DNA from 4 places in the Halomonas sp. V046 genome. Region 3 is predicted to be linked to each of the others. Evidence: predicted binding sites of a transcription regulator. Region 3 holds the regulator's gene; each other region holds the start of a gene.

Region 1 (4,153 bases), on a different contig from region 3:
TCGATGCCGGCGGCACGCAGGCGGCCGCTTGCCGGGTCATGGGCCACCGGCCCCGCCGCCACCGGCAGGGTCGCATCGAGCCAGACCAGCCAGTCGCGAGTGGCGAGCCGCGGATCACCGGCGAGCTGCCAGCGCTCACCAGCGACCAGTGGCACCCGGGTCCAGTAGGCGGTATCGGCACACGCCTGCGCGGCAATCTCTGGCGTCGCAAGATCGGTCGCCATGACCAGGGTCGCTTCCCAGGCGCTCGGCAAGGGCGTAAGCGCCACCGCGCCATGCTTGGATTCGGGTTGACCCGACAGCGGGTCGGTGAAGGCAGCAAACAGGCTCCCCGCCCGCGCCGCCAGGCTGAAACGATCGGTCCAGTGGATCGGCACGAACACTTCGCCCCGGCGCTGCGCCGGTGAGACCCGTACCCGGGCTCGCATTTCGCCGCCGGCGGCGCTGATCCGTGCCAGGCCCTGGTCGAGGAGGCCGAGGGCCTCGGCGTCGGCCTCGTGGACCTCGACGAAGGGCTCGGCGCGATGGTTCATCAAGCGCGGAGCGCGCCCGGTGCGGGTCATGGTGTGCCACTGATCGCGCACCCGTCCGCTGTTCAGGCGCAGTGGGTAGGCCTCGGTCAGCGGCTGCTCGGGCGCCCTCGGCGTCACCGGCCACAGCCGAGCCCGGCCGTCGGGGGTGGCAAAGCGCCCGTCCTCGAACAGCCGCGCAGTGCCCTGCGGGGACTCCCGGGTCACCGGCCACTGGATCGGCGCCAGGGCGTCATAGCCGGCACGATCAAGCCCGGCCAACGCCGAGATATCGAACAGCCGGCGCTGATGCTCGGCGTCGTTCTCGAAGCCGGAGAGCGCCGCGTGCTCGGTGAAGATCTCGCTCGGGTGCGCATAGGCGAAGGCCTCACCGTACCCCAGGCGCTCGGCCACCCGCGCGATGATCCACCAGTCGTGGCGAGCCTCACCGGGAGGGGGCATCAACCCGCGCTGTCGAGACAGGCGCCGCTCGGAGTTGGTCACGGTGCCGTCCTTCTCCGACCAGCCGCTGGCCGGTAGCACGATATCGGCGAGCTCGACCAGGTCGGTGTCCGCCATGCACTCAGAGACGATCACCAGCGGGCACTTGGCGATGGCGGCGCGCACCCGGTTGGCGTCGGGCAGGCTGATCAGCGGATTGGTCGCCATGATCCACAGCGCCTGAATCTCGCCGCGCTCGATGGCCTCGAACAGGTCGACCGCCTTGTGGCCCGGCCCCTGTGGCAACGTCGGGGTCAGCGAATCGGTGGTCCAGAAGCGCGTCACCCGGTCGATGGCGCCGGGGCCATCGTAGTCCATGTGAGCGGCGAGCTGATTGGCCAGGCCGCCCACCTCACGCCCACCCATGGCGTTCGGCTGGCCGGTGATGGAAAAGGGTCCGGCACCCGGCAGGCCGATCTTGCCGCCGGCCAGGTGGCAGTTGATGATCGCGTGGCACTTGTCGGTGCCGCTGGTGGATTGATTGATGCCCTGGGAGTAAAGCGTCACCACGTGCAGTTGGCTGGCAAACCAGTAGTAGAAGGTCTCGAGTCGCTCGGCGTCGACGTCGCAGTCCGCCGCCACGGCCTCGATATCGCCGCCGCCCTCCCGCGCGGCCGCCAGGGCGTCATCGAAGCCCGAGGTGAAGGCGTCCAGATAGACCCTGTCGAGTCGCCTGCGATCCGCCATGAAGGCCAGCAGCCCGTTGAACAGGCGGGCATCCGACCCGGGCCGTATGCCCAGATACAGATCGGCCAACTCGCAGCTGTCGGTCACGCGTGGGTCGATGACCACCACGCGCATCAGCGGATTGCGGGTCTTGGCCACGCGCAGACGCTGGAACAGCACCGGGTGATTCCAGGCCAGGTTGGAGCCGACCAGCACGACCAGTTCGGCCTCCTCCAGATCCTCGTAGCTGCAGGGTACGGCGTCGGCGCCGAACGAGCGCTTGTAGGCGGCCACCGCCGACGCCATGCACAGCCGCGAATTGGTATCCAGATGGGGCGTGCCGAGAAAGCCCTTGAACAGCTTATTGGCCGCGTAGTAGTCCTCGGTCAACAGTTGCCCCGAGAGGTATCCGGCGACGGCCTGGTTGCCGTGGCGGTGACGGACACCTTGAAGGCGCTCACCGACCGCGTCCAGGGCGGTCTCCCAGTCGACCTCGATGCCATCCACCCGAGGGCGCGTCAAGCGGCCGTGGTGGCCAAGCGTCTCCGCCAGCGCCGAGCCCTTCACGCACAGGCGACCGTAGTTGGCGGGATGCTCGCTATCGCCTTCGACGTCCACCACGACCCCGGCCTCGAGGCGCGCCTTGACCCCGCAGCCCACCCCGCAATAGGGACAGGTGGTCAAGGCGGTGACGCTGTCTGACCGCGGCTCGCCCCGGGCGTTGCACAACTGAGCCATATCGCTCTCCTGGATGCCATTGATAGCGTGGCGGGGGAGCCACCACGCAAGACGCCCACCGTCCTGGTGACTCACCGCGGCGGCGGCAAGCACTCAAGGACCGGTGGGCGTCGTTGCCGGTGGAAGCCGGCGTTGGCTCCCCCTGATCTACCCATCAGGAAAGCAAGAGACGTGCCAGGCTAGCGAAAGTGGCGACCAAACGGCGTCCGGCAGGGATCCCTTCACGAGTCCCGCCAGCGCGAACCGGCGATCACGCCGGTCCTGGTGCACCATGGCTCCGGCGCACCAAGGTCGGCTGCACCACTGCGGTGCAGCAAACACCGCCGCCCCTTCCGGCGTCGTGCCCCCGGCGTCATTCCCCTGCGTCGCGGGGAGGCGTCCAAGGTCCCCGCCCAATGAGGGGCGTGCCCACAGCCGAGGCGCCGTCGGCTTGACCGTGGCTCGCCGGCCCACACCTGGAACACTTATTGCATAAACCTGTTGCATTAGTTTATTGCATTAGCTTATTGCATCAACTAGGCATCGCGAGGACCCAAGCGTTCCGCTATCTTCCGCACCGCCCGACCGCCCTGGCGGTCGGCCAGCTCCAGTCCACGAGTCACGCCCATGCCCGAACCCCTGAAAGTGCTTCTGGTCGACGACGAGATCGTGCGTGCCGCCATGATCGAAGAGGCATTGGCCGGCGAGGGCCACGCGGTCATCTGCCGTCTGACGAGCCCGGCCAGCCTCAACGACATGGTCGCGCGCCATCGCCCGGACGTGGTGATCATCGACATGGAATCCCCCGATCGCGACACCCTGGACAGCATGGCCTTGCTCAATCGCGAGAACCCTCGCCCGGTGGTGTTCTTCGCCGACCAGCACGACCCGCACTCGATGCAGGATGCGCTCAAGGCCGGCGTCAGTGCCTACGTGGTCGACGGCCTGGTTCCCGGGCGAGTCAAGGCGATCATGGACGTCGCCATCGCCCGCTTCGCGTCCTTCCAGTCCATGCGTCAGGAGCTCGATCGAACGCGCAATCAGCTCGCCGAACGCAAGCGTATCGAGCGCGCCAAGGGCCTGCTGATGAAGCATCAGAGCTGCGACGAGCAGCAGGCCTACCGCATGCTGCGCAAGCTGGCCATGGACCGCGGCCAACGCATCCATGAGGTGGCCACCAACGTGATCGACATCCTCGAACGCCTGGAGAAGGGACAATGAACCAACCACCGACGACGCCGTCGTCCGCCACGGCGATCTGCACCTCCATCACGGCCGCAGGGGCCTCCTTCCGACCGCCCGAACTCGAGGCGCTGACGCTGGGCTTCATCCCGCTAGTCGATGCCGCCCTGCTGGTGGCCGCCCGAGAAGGCGGCTTCTTCGCTGCCGCAGGACTGGATGTCAGTCTGTCACGCGAGAACGCCTGGTCGACCCTGCGCGACAAGGTCGCCGCCGGCCTGCTCGACGGCGCCCATATGCTTGCCCCGCTGCCGCTGGCCATGAGCCTCGGCCTGTCCCGTGCGCCCTGTGAAACCCTGGCGCCGATGGTGCTCGGCTCCCAGGGCAATACCCTGGTGCTGTCCAATCGCTATGCCGAGGGCATGCCTCCTCCTGCCCCACAAGATCCGGGCGCCAACGCGCGCCGGCTGCGCGAGACCCTGGCCGAGCACCTGATCCACGGCAGCGGCACGCCACCGCGGCTGGCCATGGTCTATCCCTGGTCGTGTCAGCACTTTCAGCTGCGTGATTGGCTGGGTCGT
Region 2 (4,153 bases), on a different contig from region 3:
CAAGAGCGAGCATGGCCTGAGCGACGTCACCGTACTGGACTTTGAGCTCGGCTTCTATGATCTGCAGGCGCCTTCGGTGGTGGGGGTGGGCGGTGAGCTGATCGCCAGTGCCCGTCTCGACAACCTGCTGTCCTGTTTCATAGGTCTTGAGGCAATGCTCGAGGCAGATGGTTCCCAGGGCATGGTGATGGTGGCCAACGATCACGAAGAAGTCGGTAGCGCCAGCGCCTGCGGTGCTCAGGGTCCCTTCCTCGCTGATGTGCTCAAACGCGTTAGTGGGCAGCGAGGCGCCGGGGGGGAAGAGGGCTACATTCGTCTGATTCAGTCATCGCGGATGATTTCCTGCGATAACGCCCATGCCCTGCACCCGAACTTCATCGACAAACACGATGCCCAGCATGGACCGGCGATCAATGGCGGCCCGGTGATCAAGGTCAATGCCAATCAGCGCTACGCCACCAACAGCGCCACTGCGGCGATGTTCCGCGACCTGTGCCAGCAGGCCGGAGTGCCGGTGCAGACCTTCATCACCCGCGCCGACATGGGCTGTGGCAGCACCATCGGGCCGATTACCGCGACGGAGTTGGGCGTACCGACGCTGGATGTTGGCGTTCCCCAGTGGGCCATGCACTCGATTCGTGAAACCGCGGGGACCCAGGACGTGGAACACCTGATCCGCGCGCTGACGGCGTTCTTCAATACCACCGAACTGGCTTGATCGAGCCTGGTCGGGAGTGGGGCGTGTCGGCAAGGCGGGCCCGCCGGGCCATGGCCCGGGGCTAGTGCATGGCCCGGGGCTAGTGCATGGCCTGGTGTATGGGTTTTGGGGCTCCGCGCTCGCCGAAAGCCGTTTGACTCGCGGGCGCCTGTGTAGCCTCTGAAGAAGCGCTGCCCGCTCATCGCGATCCTGGGGGCCGCTCGATCGCCGTTGGGGCGCATCGCTGATCGAGCGGCCCTGCGAGAGGAAATGGCTGGGCAAGAAGGTTGAGCAAGAATGCCGGCCGTCACAGCTGGTCACCAACCTTCACGGCACGAACACAGTGGGGCAGCAGCGGGGGCGCTGGGCAGCGAGGGAACCGCAGAGAAGGAAGTGGCGAGCCCGTGACGAGAGCCCCCACGGCAAAAGAACAGTAAAAAGCCCGTCGATCAAGGATCGACGGGCTTTTTCGTGTCTGGTGGCTACGCCCTGATTCGAACAGGGGACCCCATCATTATGAGTGATGTGCTCTAACCAGCTGAGCTACGTAGCCGTTCAACGCGGCGTATTCTACTTTCGCTGGTGGGAATGTCAATCCCTGGGCGCCCCCTTTCTGGTGCCGGCGGAGTGGCAAGCCGCTTTGCACTCTGTGCCGTTGCGCCTCGTCTGGGCGGGGCCGGGGCGATAAGTGGGTTATCACTGCAGCGAACAGGCGCGCCCTAGGTCTTTGAAATGACGTCTATGTCCAAGGATGGCATGGCACTTGCCTTGCGCTGTGTGGAGAAAGACAACGCAGGCGTCATGGCCAGGTAGTGCCGGCCACACCCGCAAAGGAAAGGCCACGCCCGCAAAGGCCGCACTCGAGATGGTCGGGGATGGCGGGACAGCGGGGCGGTGTAGCGCGGGCTGACGGCTGGGCCAGGGACGTCTGACAGAACACTGCGACAGGGGAGTCGTTGCCAATGGAGTCCATCGAAACCTTCTACGATGTCATGCGGCGACAGGGAATCACGCGCCGCTCGTTTCTCAAGTTCTGTTCGTTGACGGCGGCGGCACTCGGGCTGGGGCCGGCCTATACCGCGAAGATCGCCCACGCCATGGAGACCAAGCCGCGCACACCGGTGGTCTGGTTGCATGGCCTTGAGTGCACTTGCTGCTCTGAGTCGTTCATTCGCTCGGCGCATCCGCTGGTCAAGGACGTGGTGCTGTCGATGATCTCGCTGGACTACGACGACACCCTGATGGCCGCCGCCGGGCATCAGGCGGAAGCCGCCCTGGCCGATACCATCGAGCGCTATAAGGGCAACTACATCCTGGCCGTCGAGGGCAATCCGCCGCTGAACGAGGACGGCATGTTCTGCATCGTGGGTGGCCGGCCCTTCGTGGATCAGCTGCGCGAGACGGCGGCCCACGCCAAGGCGGTTATCTCCTGGGGCTCCTGCGCCAGCCACGGCTGTGTGCAGGCAGCGCGGCCGAATCCGACCCGGGCCACCCCGGTGCACCAGGTGATCACCGACAAGCCCATTATCAAGGTGCCGGGATGCCCGCCCATCGCCGAGGTCATGACCGGTGTCATCACCTACATGCTGACCTTTGACCGGCTGCCCGAGCTCGACCGAACAGGCCGTCCGAAGATGTTCTATTCCCAGCGCATTCACGACAAGTGTTACCGGCGTCCGCACTTCGATGCCGGCCAGTTCGTCGAGTCCTTCGACGACGAGGGCGCGCGGCGCGGCTACTGCCTTTACAAGATGGGCTGCAAGGGGCCGACCACCTACAACGCCTGCTCGACGATTCGCTGGAACGAAGGGGTGAGCTTTCCTATCCAGGCCGGCCACGGCTGCATCGGCTGTTCGGAAGATGGATTCTGGGACAAGGGATCCTGGTACGCGCGATTGCAGGACGTGCATCAGTTCGGTATCGAAGCCAATGCCGATCAGATTGGCGGTGCCGTCGCCACCGGCGTGGGTGGCGCTGTGGCTGTTCATGCCGCCGTCAGTGCCTTGAAACGGGCGCAGGTAAAGCGCCAGTCATCGGTCAGCAGGGAGGATAATTGATGGCACAGATTCGTACACCCAATGGATTCAATCTGGATCGAGGTGGGCGGCGTATCGTCGTAGATCCGGTGACACGTATCGAAGGACACATGCGCTGTGAGGTCAATGTGGATGACAACAATGTCATCCGTAATGCGGTTTCTACCGGCACCATGTGGCGGGGGCTTGAGGTCATACTCAAGGGGCGTGATCCTCGCGATGCCTGGGCCTTCGTCGAGCGCATTTGCGGGGTGTGCACGGGCTGCCATGCGCTGGCGTCGGTGCGTGCCGTGGAAGACGCCTTGGATATTCGCATTCCGCGCAATGCCCACCTGATCCGGGAAATGATGGCCAAGGTGCTGCAGTGGCACGACCACGTGGTGCATTTCTATCATCTGCACGCGCTGGACTGGGTCAATCCGGTCAACGCGTTGAGGGCCGATCCCCGGGCCACGTCACAACTTCAGCAGTTGACCGGGCCTGATCATCCGCTGTCCTCACCCGGCTATTTTCGCGATGTACAGAATCGCCTGAAGAAGTTTATCGAATCCGGCCAGTTGGGGCTTTTCAAGAACGGTTATTGGGATAACCCTGCCTACAAGCTATCGCCAGAAGCGGACCTGATGGCGACGGCTCATTACCTCGAAGCGCTGGACCTGCAGAAGGAAATCGTCAAGGTTCACACCGTCTTCGGTGGCAAGAACCCCCATCCCAACTACATGGTCGGTGGCGTGCCTTGCGCCATCAACATCGACGGCGATCTGGCCGCGGGGGCGCCCATCAACATGGAGCGGCTGAACTTCGTCCGGGCGCGTATGGAAGAAGCCTTCGCCTTCTCCAAGAATGTCTACCTGCCCGACGTGATCGCCATCGCGAGCTTCTACAAGGACTGGCTTTACGGTGGCGGATTGTCGGCTACCAATGTCATGGACTACGGCGACTATTCCAAGGTCAACTACGACAAGTCGACCGATCAGCTCAAGGGCGGCGCCATCCTGGGTGGCAACTGGAACGAGATCCACGCGGTGGATCCCACCGATCCGGAGCAGATTCAGGAGTTCGTGGCCCACTCCTGGTACACCTATGCCGATGAGTCTCGCGGCCTGCATCCTTGGGATGGCGTTACCGAGCACCATTTCGAGCCGGGCCCGGGCACGATCGGTACGCGTACCCATATCCAGCAGCTCGACGAATCCGCCAAGTATTCGTGGATCAAGTCGCCGCGCTGGCGGGGACACGCCATGGAGGTCGGCCCGCTGTCACGCTACATCCTCAACTACGCCCAGGGTAACGCGTTCGTCGTTGATCAGGTCGACAGCTCCCTGGCGGCCCTCAACCAGCTTGCCGGCACCGATCTCACCCCCAGGCAGGCGCTGCCGACCACCATCGGACGGACCCTGGCGCGCGCCCTCGAGGCTCA
Region 3 (4,153 bases):
ACAAGCGTCGCCGCGTGGTCCAGGACATCAGCCTGTCCATCGCCCAAGGCAGCATCGTCGGCCTGCTCGGACCCAACGGGGCCGGCAAGACGACTTCCTTCTACATGATCGTCGGCCTGGTGCGCGCCGATGCGGGCACGGTCACCATCGATGACCAGGACCTGAGCCGCGCCGCCATGCACGAACGGGCCCTTGCCGGCATCGGCTACCTGCCCCAGGAAGCCTCGATCTTTCGCAAGCTGTCGGTGGCCGACAACATCATGGCGATTCTCGAGACACGCAAGGATCTGGATCGCGGCGGCCGCGAGTCGCGCCTCGAGCAGCTGCTCGAGGATTTTCACGTGACTCACATTCGCGACAATCCAGGCATGAGCCTGTCTGGCGGTGAGCGTCGACGGGTCGAGATCGCTCGAGCGCTGGCCACGGAACCCGCCTTTATTCTGCTCGATGAACCCTTCGCCGGCGTCGACCCGATCTCGGTGGGTGAGATCAAGACCATCATTCGCCAGCTCAAGGCTCGCGACATTGGTGTCCTGATCACCGATCACAACGTCCGCGATACGCTGGACATCTGCGATCATGCCTATATCGTCGGTGACGGCCAGATCATCGCCGAAGGCGGCGCCGATGCCATTCTCGCCAACCAGAAGGTCAAGGAAGTCTACCTCGGCGAGAACTTCAGGCTCTGACAACCGCCGGGGCCGCGACGACGGTGTGGTACCAAGCGCCACGCCGGATCCTGTCGGCCGAATAACGCCTCTCCCCCGCCACGAAGCCTCCTCTGGCGCGCCTCGGCGAGGCTTTGCGAGCCCCCGCGGGAGACCGCCCGGGTGCTCCGCATTGGGCAACGTCTCTGATCTCGACCACGCACTTCCTTGCGTTAACATCTTATGTTGGCAAGAGCCTTGCATGGTCAAGCACTGGGGGCTAGGGTGGACCTTTCCGTAAGTCGAGTGGATTATCCGCATGTCCTTGAAGGCGTCGCTGCAACTGCGTGTCGGCACCCAGCTCACCATGACTCCCCAACTGCAGCAGGCGATCGCCCTGCTGCAGCTTTCCACTCTGGATCTGCGTCAGGAAATCCAGCAGGCGCTGGAGACCAACCCCATGCTCGAACTCGAGGACGAGTTCGGCGAGCAAGCGGTCAAGGAGGCGCCCGACGACGACTGGTCCGACGAGATTCCGAGCGAGTTGACCGTGGACAGTGACTGGTCGGATACCTATCAGGACCTGGGCACCTCCCCGGCCGGCAGTGGCGAGGGCCCGGATTTCGAGCGCCAGCCGGACGGCCAGTCGTTGCACGACCACCTGCTCTGGCAACTGGCGATGCTCGACATCGCGGCGCGCGACGTCCAGATCGCGGAGAGCCTGATCGACGCGACCAACGCCGATGGCTATCTCGACCAATCCCTCGAGGACATTCACGAGGGCCTCAAGCGCCAAGACCTGGGCGATCTCGAGCTGATCGAAGTGGAAGGCGTATTGACCCGCCTGCAGCGCTTCGAGCCCACCGGCGTCTTCGCCCGAGACCTTCGCGAGTGCCTGATGCTTCAGCTCGACGCCCTGCCCCGCGACACGGCCTTGCTGCCTCAGGCCGGCCGACTGGTACGCCAGTTCCTGGAGGCCCTGGCAGGCGACGACCGTCGCCTGCTCAAGCGCCGACTCGGGCTCGAGGATAGCGAGCTCGATGCGGTCATCGACCTGATCCGCAGCCTCGACCCTCGCCCCTGCAGTGGTTTCGGCGACAGCGGCTCGACCTACGTCATCCCGGATCTCGTGGTACGACACACCCGCGAGGGCTGGCAAGTCGAGCTGAATCCCGACGCCATGCCCAGGCTTCGCATCCAGCCCGACTACGCCGCCCTGATACGTCGTGCCGACAAGAGCCAGGACAACCAGTTCCTCAAGGATCATCTCCAGGAAGCCCGCTGGCTGATGAAAAGCCTGTCGAGCCGCAACGACACGCTGCTCAAGGTCGGGCGCGAGATCATGGTCCGCCAGATCGACTTCCTGGACCACGGGGAAGCCGCGATGAGACCGTTGATACTCGCCGATATCGCCGACAAGGTGGAGATGCATGAGTCGACGATCTCCCGCGTCACAACGCAGAAATTCGTGCATACCCCACGGGGCGTCTTCGAGTTGAAGTACTTTTTCTCGAGTCAGGTGGGTGGCGACGGCGGTAGCGATGCCCATTCCAGCACCGCCATCCGAGCCAGGATCAAGAAGCTCATTCACGATGAGCCTCCACGCAAGCCACTCTCCGACAGCAAGCTGGTCGACCTGCTGGCCGAAGATGGCGTCAACGTGGCACGGCGTACCGTGGCGAAGTACCGCGAAGCGATGAACATCCGCTCTTCCAGCGAGCGCAAGCGGTTGCGGTGACGGGCAGGGAAAGGCCACCCACCCCGGAAAAGATGCGCCGCCCTGACGCTTGTCGAGCGTTGCGTATCGCCCTGGACGATGCTCCCTTCCGGTACCAACCAGCGGTCAGCCAGGCACCGGCCGAGCGCCTATAGCCCACTTGCCACAAAAGCACAACCCCTTGAAAAAACGCCATTGCCGGGCAATTTTGACGAGTGGATGACAGGGGGTTTGCAGGATCGGAAAAAGGGTTACAATCGAGCCATCACCCGCAAGAGCAAGGAGCGTGTCATGCAAGTCAATATCACTGGCCATCATGTGGAACTGACCGACCCCCTGCGTGACTATGTACAGGAGAAGCTCGCTCGCGTTGAGCGTCACTACGATAATATTACCAACGTTCAGGTGACTCTCTCCGTCGAAAAAGAACGCCAGCTCGCCGCCTGCACGCTTCACGCCGCCGGCGCCGACCTGCATGCGGATGCCACGGACATTGACATGTATGCCGCCATTGACGCGCTTGCCGACAAGCTGGATCGCCAGTTGGTCAAGCATAAGGAAAAATCACAGGCCCGCGCCCAAGGCGCCGGCATTCGCTGATCCCTCATGACACTGGACGCCATTCTTCCTCCCGAGCGCACGCTCTACGATGTGCCGGGAGGCAGCAAGAAGAGGGTGCTGGAGTTTTTCAGCACCTTCATCGCGCAAAACACCCCTAGCCTGGATAGCCAGGAAGTCTTCAGCCGCTTGATTGGCCGAGAGCGCCTGGGCAGCACCGGCATCGGCAATGGCGTCGCCATTCCCCATGCCCGCAGCCCGCACTGCAAGGCGCCGATCTGCGGCTTTCTCAAGCTCGCCGAGCCCATCGACTTCGACGCCATCGACGGCGAACCCGTCGACCTGGTCTTCGTGCTGCTGGTGCCCGAGGAGGCCGACGACGCCCACCTTGCGTTGCTCGGTCAGGTCGCCGGCGTGATGAACGATGCCGAGACTCGCCAGCGCTTGCGTCACGCCAGTTCCCAACGCGAACTGCACGAGCGCTTGCAGCAAGCCATCCATCACCACGCCCCCGACAACGACGTCAGCGGCTGAGCAGGCCGCGTCGCGGCGCCCGACCGGGCCCGCTTCGACCAGGAGAAAGATGCCATGCAGCTCGTGATCATCAGCGGCCGTTCCGGCTCGGGCAAGTCGATTGCCCTGCAGGCCCTTGAGGATCTCGGCTTCTACGCCATCGACAACCTCCCGGCGATGCTACTGGGCGCACTGGTCGAGGAGTTGGAAAACGGCCATTCGCGCCGCATCGCCGTCAGTATCGACGCCCGCAACCTGCCGGAGGCGCTCAAGCGCTTTCCGGGTCTGCTGGCCGATCTTAAGCGCAGCGCCATCGACTGCCAGGTCGTCTATTTGACCAGCGATGCCCGCGTGCTCCTCGAACGCTATTCCCATACCCGGCGTCGGCACCCCTTGACGCGCAACACGCAATTGACCCTGGCCGAGGCCATCGACTCCGAAGAGCAGGCACTCACCGGCATCCGCGACCTCGCCGACCTGCTGATCGACACCACGCGATTGTCGGTCCACGAGCTGCGCGGCCGAATCGCCGATCAGGTCGCCGGACACAGCGCCGCCGAGATGACCCTGACGGTCGAATCCTTCGGCTTCAAGCGCGGCGTCCCCCCCGATGCCGATATCGTCTTCGATGCCCGCTGCCTGCCCAATCCGTACTGGGATCCCACCCTGCGTGATTCCACCGGCAGCGATGCGTCGATCATCGCGTTCCTCGAAAGCT
Region 4 (4,153 bases), on a different contig from region 3:
TCGGCGCCGCGGTAGAGCTCGGTATGGCCTTTCTGACGGCCGAAGCCCTTGACCTCGGTGACGGTGATGCCCTGGACGCCGATTTCCGAGAGCGACTCGCGAACGTCGTCGAGCTTGAAGGGCTTGATGATGGCGGTCACCAGTTTCATGGTCGTGTTCCTCGTCCTGTCCATTGAGGGAAGGCTCGCGTGCACGGCGTGACGGTGCGCTGGGAGCGCTTCCTGAAGCGGCGCGGCAATGCGCCTTTCCTGTCTAGTGTGACAAAGCATACGCCTGGCGGACAGCAATAAAAAAGACCCCCGAAGGGGCCAGGTGGAGCACGCCAGCTCACTGGAGTCGCGGTAACCTCGGGGTTACTTCTTGGCGACGTTAAACTCGGGGTAGGCTTCGAGGCCGCATTCGGCAAGGTCGACGCCTTCGTATTCTTCTTCTTCGGTGACGCGCACGCCCATCACCGCCTTGATGATCAGCCACACCACCAGGCTCGCCGCGAAGACCCAGGCGAAGATGCCGGCGATTCCGAGCAACTGGGCACCGAAGGTGGCGTCGGCGTTGTTCAGCGGGACCGCCAGGACCCCCCAGATGCCGACCACACCGTGGGCCGAGATGGCACCGACCGGGTCGTCCAGGCGCAGCTTGTCGAGGGTGACGATGGACAGCACCACCAGCACGCCGCCGAAGGCACCGATCAGGGTCGCGCCGAGGGCCGACGGCGACAGCGGGTCGGCGGTGATGGCCACCAGACCGGCGATGGCGCCGTTCAGGGCCATGGTCAGGTCGGCCTTGCGGAACCACACCTTGGCAAGCCCCAGGGCGGCGAGGACACCACCGGCGGCGGCGGCGTTGGTGTTGACCAGAACCTGGGCCATGTTGTTGGCGGAGGACACGTCGGAGACCTTGAGCTCGGAGCCGCCGTTGAAGCCGAACCAGCCCAGCCACAGGATGAAGGTACCCAGGGTCGCCAGCGGCATGTTGGCGCCAGGGATGGCGAAAATCGCGCCGTTTTTGCCGTACTTGCCCTTGCGCGGGCCCAGGACCAGGACGCCAGCGAGGGCCGCGGACGCGCCAGCCAGGTGCACGATGCCAGACCCGGCGTAGTCCGAGAAACCCGCTTCGGACAGCCAGCCACCGCCCCAGGTCCAGTAGCCGGACACCGGATAGATGAAGCCGGTCATGACCACGGCGAAGGCCAGGAAGGCCCACAGCTTCATGCGTTCGGCCACGGCACCGGAGACGATGGACATGGCGGTGGCCACGAACACGACCTGAAAGAAGAAGTCGGCGCGGGCGGAGTAGTAGGGCGCATCGTCGCCACCGGCGAGCACGGCGTCGACGCTGTTCTCGGCGCCGAGCAGAAAGCCGAGATTGGGCAGGAAACCGCCGCCGTCGGAGGAGTACATGATGAAGTAGCCCACCAGCAGGTACATGGTGCAGGCGATGGCGAACAGCACGATGTTCTTGGTCAGGATCTCGGCGGTGTTCTTGGCGCGCACAAGGCCGGCCTCGAGCATCGAGAAGCCCGCGGCCATCCACATGACCAGGGCGCCACAGATCAAGAAATAGAAGGTGTCGAGCGCGTAACTCAGTTCACTGATGTCGACCATGGAGGTTCTCTCTTATTCAAACCAGGGATGCGGTAGCCGGGGAGACGGCCAAGGCTCAAACGGCGTCCGCGCCGCGCTCACCGGTGCGGATGCGGATGACGTCTTCCAGCGGGGTGACGAATACCTTGCCGTCGCCGATCTTGCCGCTGTTGGCCGCGTTGCAGATGGCGTCCAGCACGGTGTCCAGACGATCTTCATCGACCGCGACCTCGACCTTTACCTTGGGCAGGAAGTCGACGACGTACTCGGCGCCGCGATAGAGCTCGGTGTGGCCTTTCTGGCGACCGAAGCCCTTGACCTCGGTGACGGTGATGCCTTGGACGCCGTTGTCGGCCAGCGCCTCGCGCACGTCGTCCAGCTTGAATGGCTTGATGATGGCGGTGATCAGCTTCATACCGGTTCTCCCTGCGGGAAGTGTGGCGGCATGGTGCCGCTCGGTGCATTCATGGCTTGTTAAAGCGTGAACCGTGCCAGGTCCTTTTTAATCTCTTACATATCAGTTTGTTGTAATTATCTATTGGTGCCAGATGCTGCAATGCACTGTGCCGGAGATAACGATGCGCACTATTTTGGTGCTCGGCGAGAAATGGCGTGCGCCAATGAGGGGCGAGCCGACGCCGGCTCGACAGGGTGAGTGACGACAAGACACATGCGCCGACGCCGCCCCTTGCGTATCCTGTCGGGAGCGTCACACCTTCATCTCAAGGAGAATCATCATGGTCAGCCAGGACCGTATCAGCCGCTTGGCCCAGCAGATCGGCGAGCGTCTGCAGGGCGCCTCCCAAGCCCCGGACGAGATCCACAAGGGCGTGCAGCAGGTGGTGCGCGGCGCCTTCGACCGACTGGAGCTGGTGTCTCGGGAAGACTTCGATATCCTGATGGACGTGCTGCAGCGCACCCGCTCCCGGGTCGAGGCCCTCGAAAAGCAGGTCGCCGCCCTCGAGGAGGCCGTGGAACAGCGCGCAGCCGCGACGCCCCCGGCCGTGGCTCAGGAAGGTGTCGAAGCGCCGGCCGGCCCGGCGCATGGCAGCGGCGACGACGAAGCGCGCTGAACCGCCTAGGCGGTGCGCAGAGGCCGGACAGGACGTCCGGCGGACCCTGAGGCGAGGGAATGCCAATGACGCTGGCGATCATCACCACTCGAGCCGGGCTCGGGCTGGATGCCCCCGAGGTTCAGGTCGAGGTGCACCTGGCCAACGGCCTGCCGGGTATGACACTGGTCGGCCTGCCCGAGGCCGCCGTCAGGGAGAGCCGCGAGCGCGTACGCAGCGCCCTGACGACCTCGGATCTCGAGTTTCCGCTGCGCCGTATCACCTTGAATCTCGCGCCCGCCGACCTGCCCAAGGAAGGCGGGCGCTTCGATTTGCCCATCGCGCTCGGGCTGCTGGTTGCCTCCGGCCAGATCCCCTCCGAGGCACTGTCCGGTGTCGAATGCGCTGGCGAGCTGGCGCTCGATGGACGCTTGCGCCCGGTGACGGGCATCCTGCCGTTTGCCCTGGCTACCCGGGCGGCCAAGCGGCGTCTGCTGGTTCCACGTGCCAATGCCGACGAGGCGGCGCTGGTGGCCGGCCTCGAGGTCCTGCCGGCGGATCATCTTCTCGACGTCGTCGCCCATCTGCTGGGTAAGGCGCCGATCGAGGCGCACCGGGCGGTGCCGCCGGTGATGGTGTCCCAGGAGATCCCTGACCTGGCCGATGTGCGCGGCCAACACCAGGCGCGTCGGGCCCTGGAAGTGGCGGCGGCCGGTGGCCACAACCTGCTGTTCGCCGGGCCGCCTGGCACCGGCAAGACGCTGTTGGCGAGCCGCCTGCCGGGAATTCTGCCGCCGCTGTCCGATGACGAAGTGCTGGAAGTCGCGGCACTGCGCTCGGTGTGCGGCATGGCGCTGGCGCCGGAGTGGAGCAGGCGTCCCTTTCGCGCTCCTCACCATACCGCCAGCGCCGTCGCCCTGGTCGGCGGCGGCTCGAAACCGCGCCCGGGGGAGATCTCCCTGGCCCACCGCGGGGTGCTGTTCCTGGACGAGTTGCCGGAGTTCAGTCGACACGTGCTGGAAGTCATGCGTGAGCCGATGGAATCGGGCAGGATCCATATCGCCAGAGCCAACTGTGAGCGAGAGTTTCCCGCGCAGTTTCAACTCATTGGGGCGATGAACCCTTGCCCCTGCGGCCATCTGGGTGACCCGCGCCAGGCCTGCGTGTGCACCGCGACCCAGATCCAGCGTTACCAGGCCAGGCTGTCGGGGCCGCTGCTCGACCGTATCGATCTGCAGGTTGCCGTGCCGGCCCTGCCGGCGGATCAACTCACCGCGGATACCCGCGGCGAGCCCTCCAGCGCGGTGCGTGAAAGGGTCGTTGCCGCCCGGGAACGCCAGGCCGAGCGCGGTGAGTTGAACGCTCGGTTGTCCGGCCGCGCCCTGGATGAGGCCTGTGCATTGGGCGCCGCCGACCGTGCCTGGCTCGCCGAGACCCTCGAGCGGCTCAAGCTCTCGGCGCGGGCCTACCATCGGGTGTTGCGGGTCGCGCTGACGCTGGCTGACCTGGCCGGCCACC

The links. Region 3 encodes sigma-54, which starts transcription at its own class of promoters, with help from an activator protein. Its sites were predicted from a motif close to TGGCACNNNNNTTGCTNT; they were not measured.
Region 1: a site for sigma-54 is predicted at 2,871-2,888, ahead of ACUN9Y_RS10970 (ANTAR domain-containing response regulator). Genes of this name have one in related genera too.
Region 2: a site for sigma-54 is predicted at 1,450-1,467, ahead of ACUN9Y_RS10285 (hydrogenase small subunit). Genes of this name have one in related genera too.
Region 4: a site for sigma-54 is predicted at 2,060-2,077, ahead of ACUN9Y_RS03515 (P-II family nitrogen regulator). Genes of this name have one in related genera too.

What each region holds. Positions count from the first base shown of each region.
Region 1 is NZ_JBQXYF010000007.1:88,842-92,994, reverse strand. Features, by position in the region: gene ACUN9Y_RS10975 (nitrate reductase) at 1-2,414, opposite strand, end outside; gene ACUN9Y_RS10970 (ANTAR domain-containing response regulator) at 3,021-3,614, shown strand; gene ACUN9Y_RS10965 (CmpA/NrtA family ABC transporter substrate-binding protein) at 3,611-4,153, shown strand, end outside.
Region 2 is NZ_JBQXYF010000006.1:247,318-251,470, reverse strand. Features, by position in the region: gene ACUN9Y_RS10295 (M18 family aminopeptidase) at 1-718, shown strand, start outside; tRNA gene ACUN9Y_RS10290 (tRNA-Met) at 1,174-1,250, opposite strand; gene ACUN9Y_RS10285 (hydrogenase small subunit) at 1,660-2,754, shown strand; gene ACUN9Y_RS10280 (nickel-dependent hydrogenase large subunit) at 2,754-4,153, shown strand, end outside.
Region 3 is NZ_JBQXYF010000004.1:46,477-50,629, reverse strand. Features, by position in the region: gene lptB (LPS export ABC transporter ATP-binding protein) at 1-689, shown strand, start outside; gene ACUN9Y_RS06250 (RNA polymerase factor sigma-54) at 967-2,385, shown strand; gene hpf (ribosome hibernation-promoting factor, HPF/YfiA family) at 2,656-2,964, shown strand; gene ptsN (PTS IIA-like nitrogen regulatory protein PtsN) at 2,971-3,456, shown strand; gene rapZ (RNase adapter RapZ) at 3,511-4,153, shown strand, end outside.
Region 4 is NZ_JBQXYF010000002.1:237,853-242,005, forward strand. Features, by position in the region: gene glnK (P-II family nitrogen regulator) at 1-149, opposite strand, end outside; gene ACUN9Y_RS03510 (ammonium transporter) at 354-1,604, opposite strand; gene ACUN9Y_RS03515 (P-II family nitrogen regulator) at 1,660-1,998, opposite strand; gene ACUN9Y_RS03520 (accessory factor UbiK family protein) at 2,321-2,656, shown strand; gene ACUN9Y_RS03525 (YifB family Mg chelatase-like AAA ATPase) at 2,722-4,153, shown strand, end outside.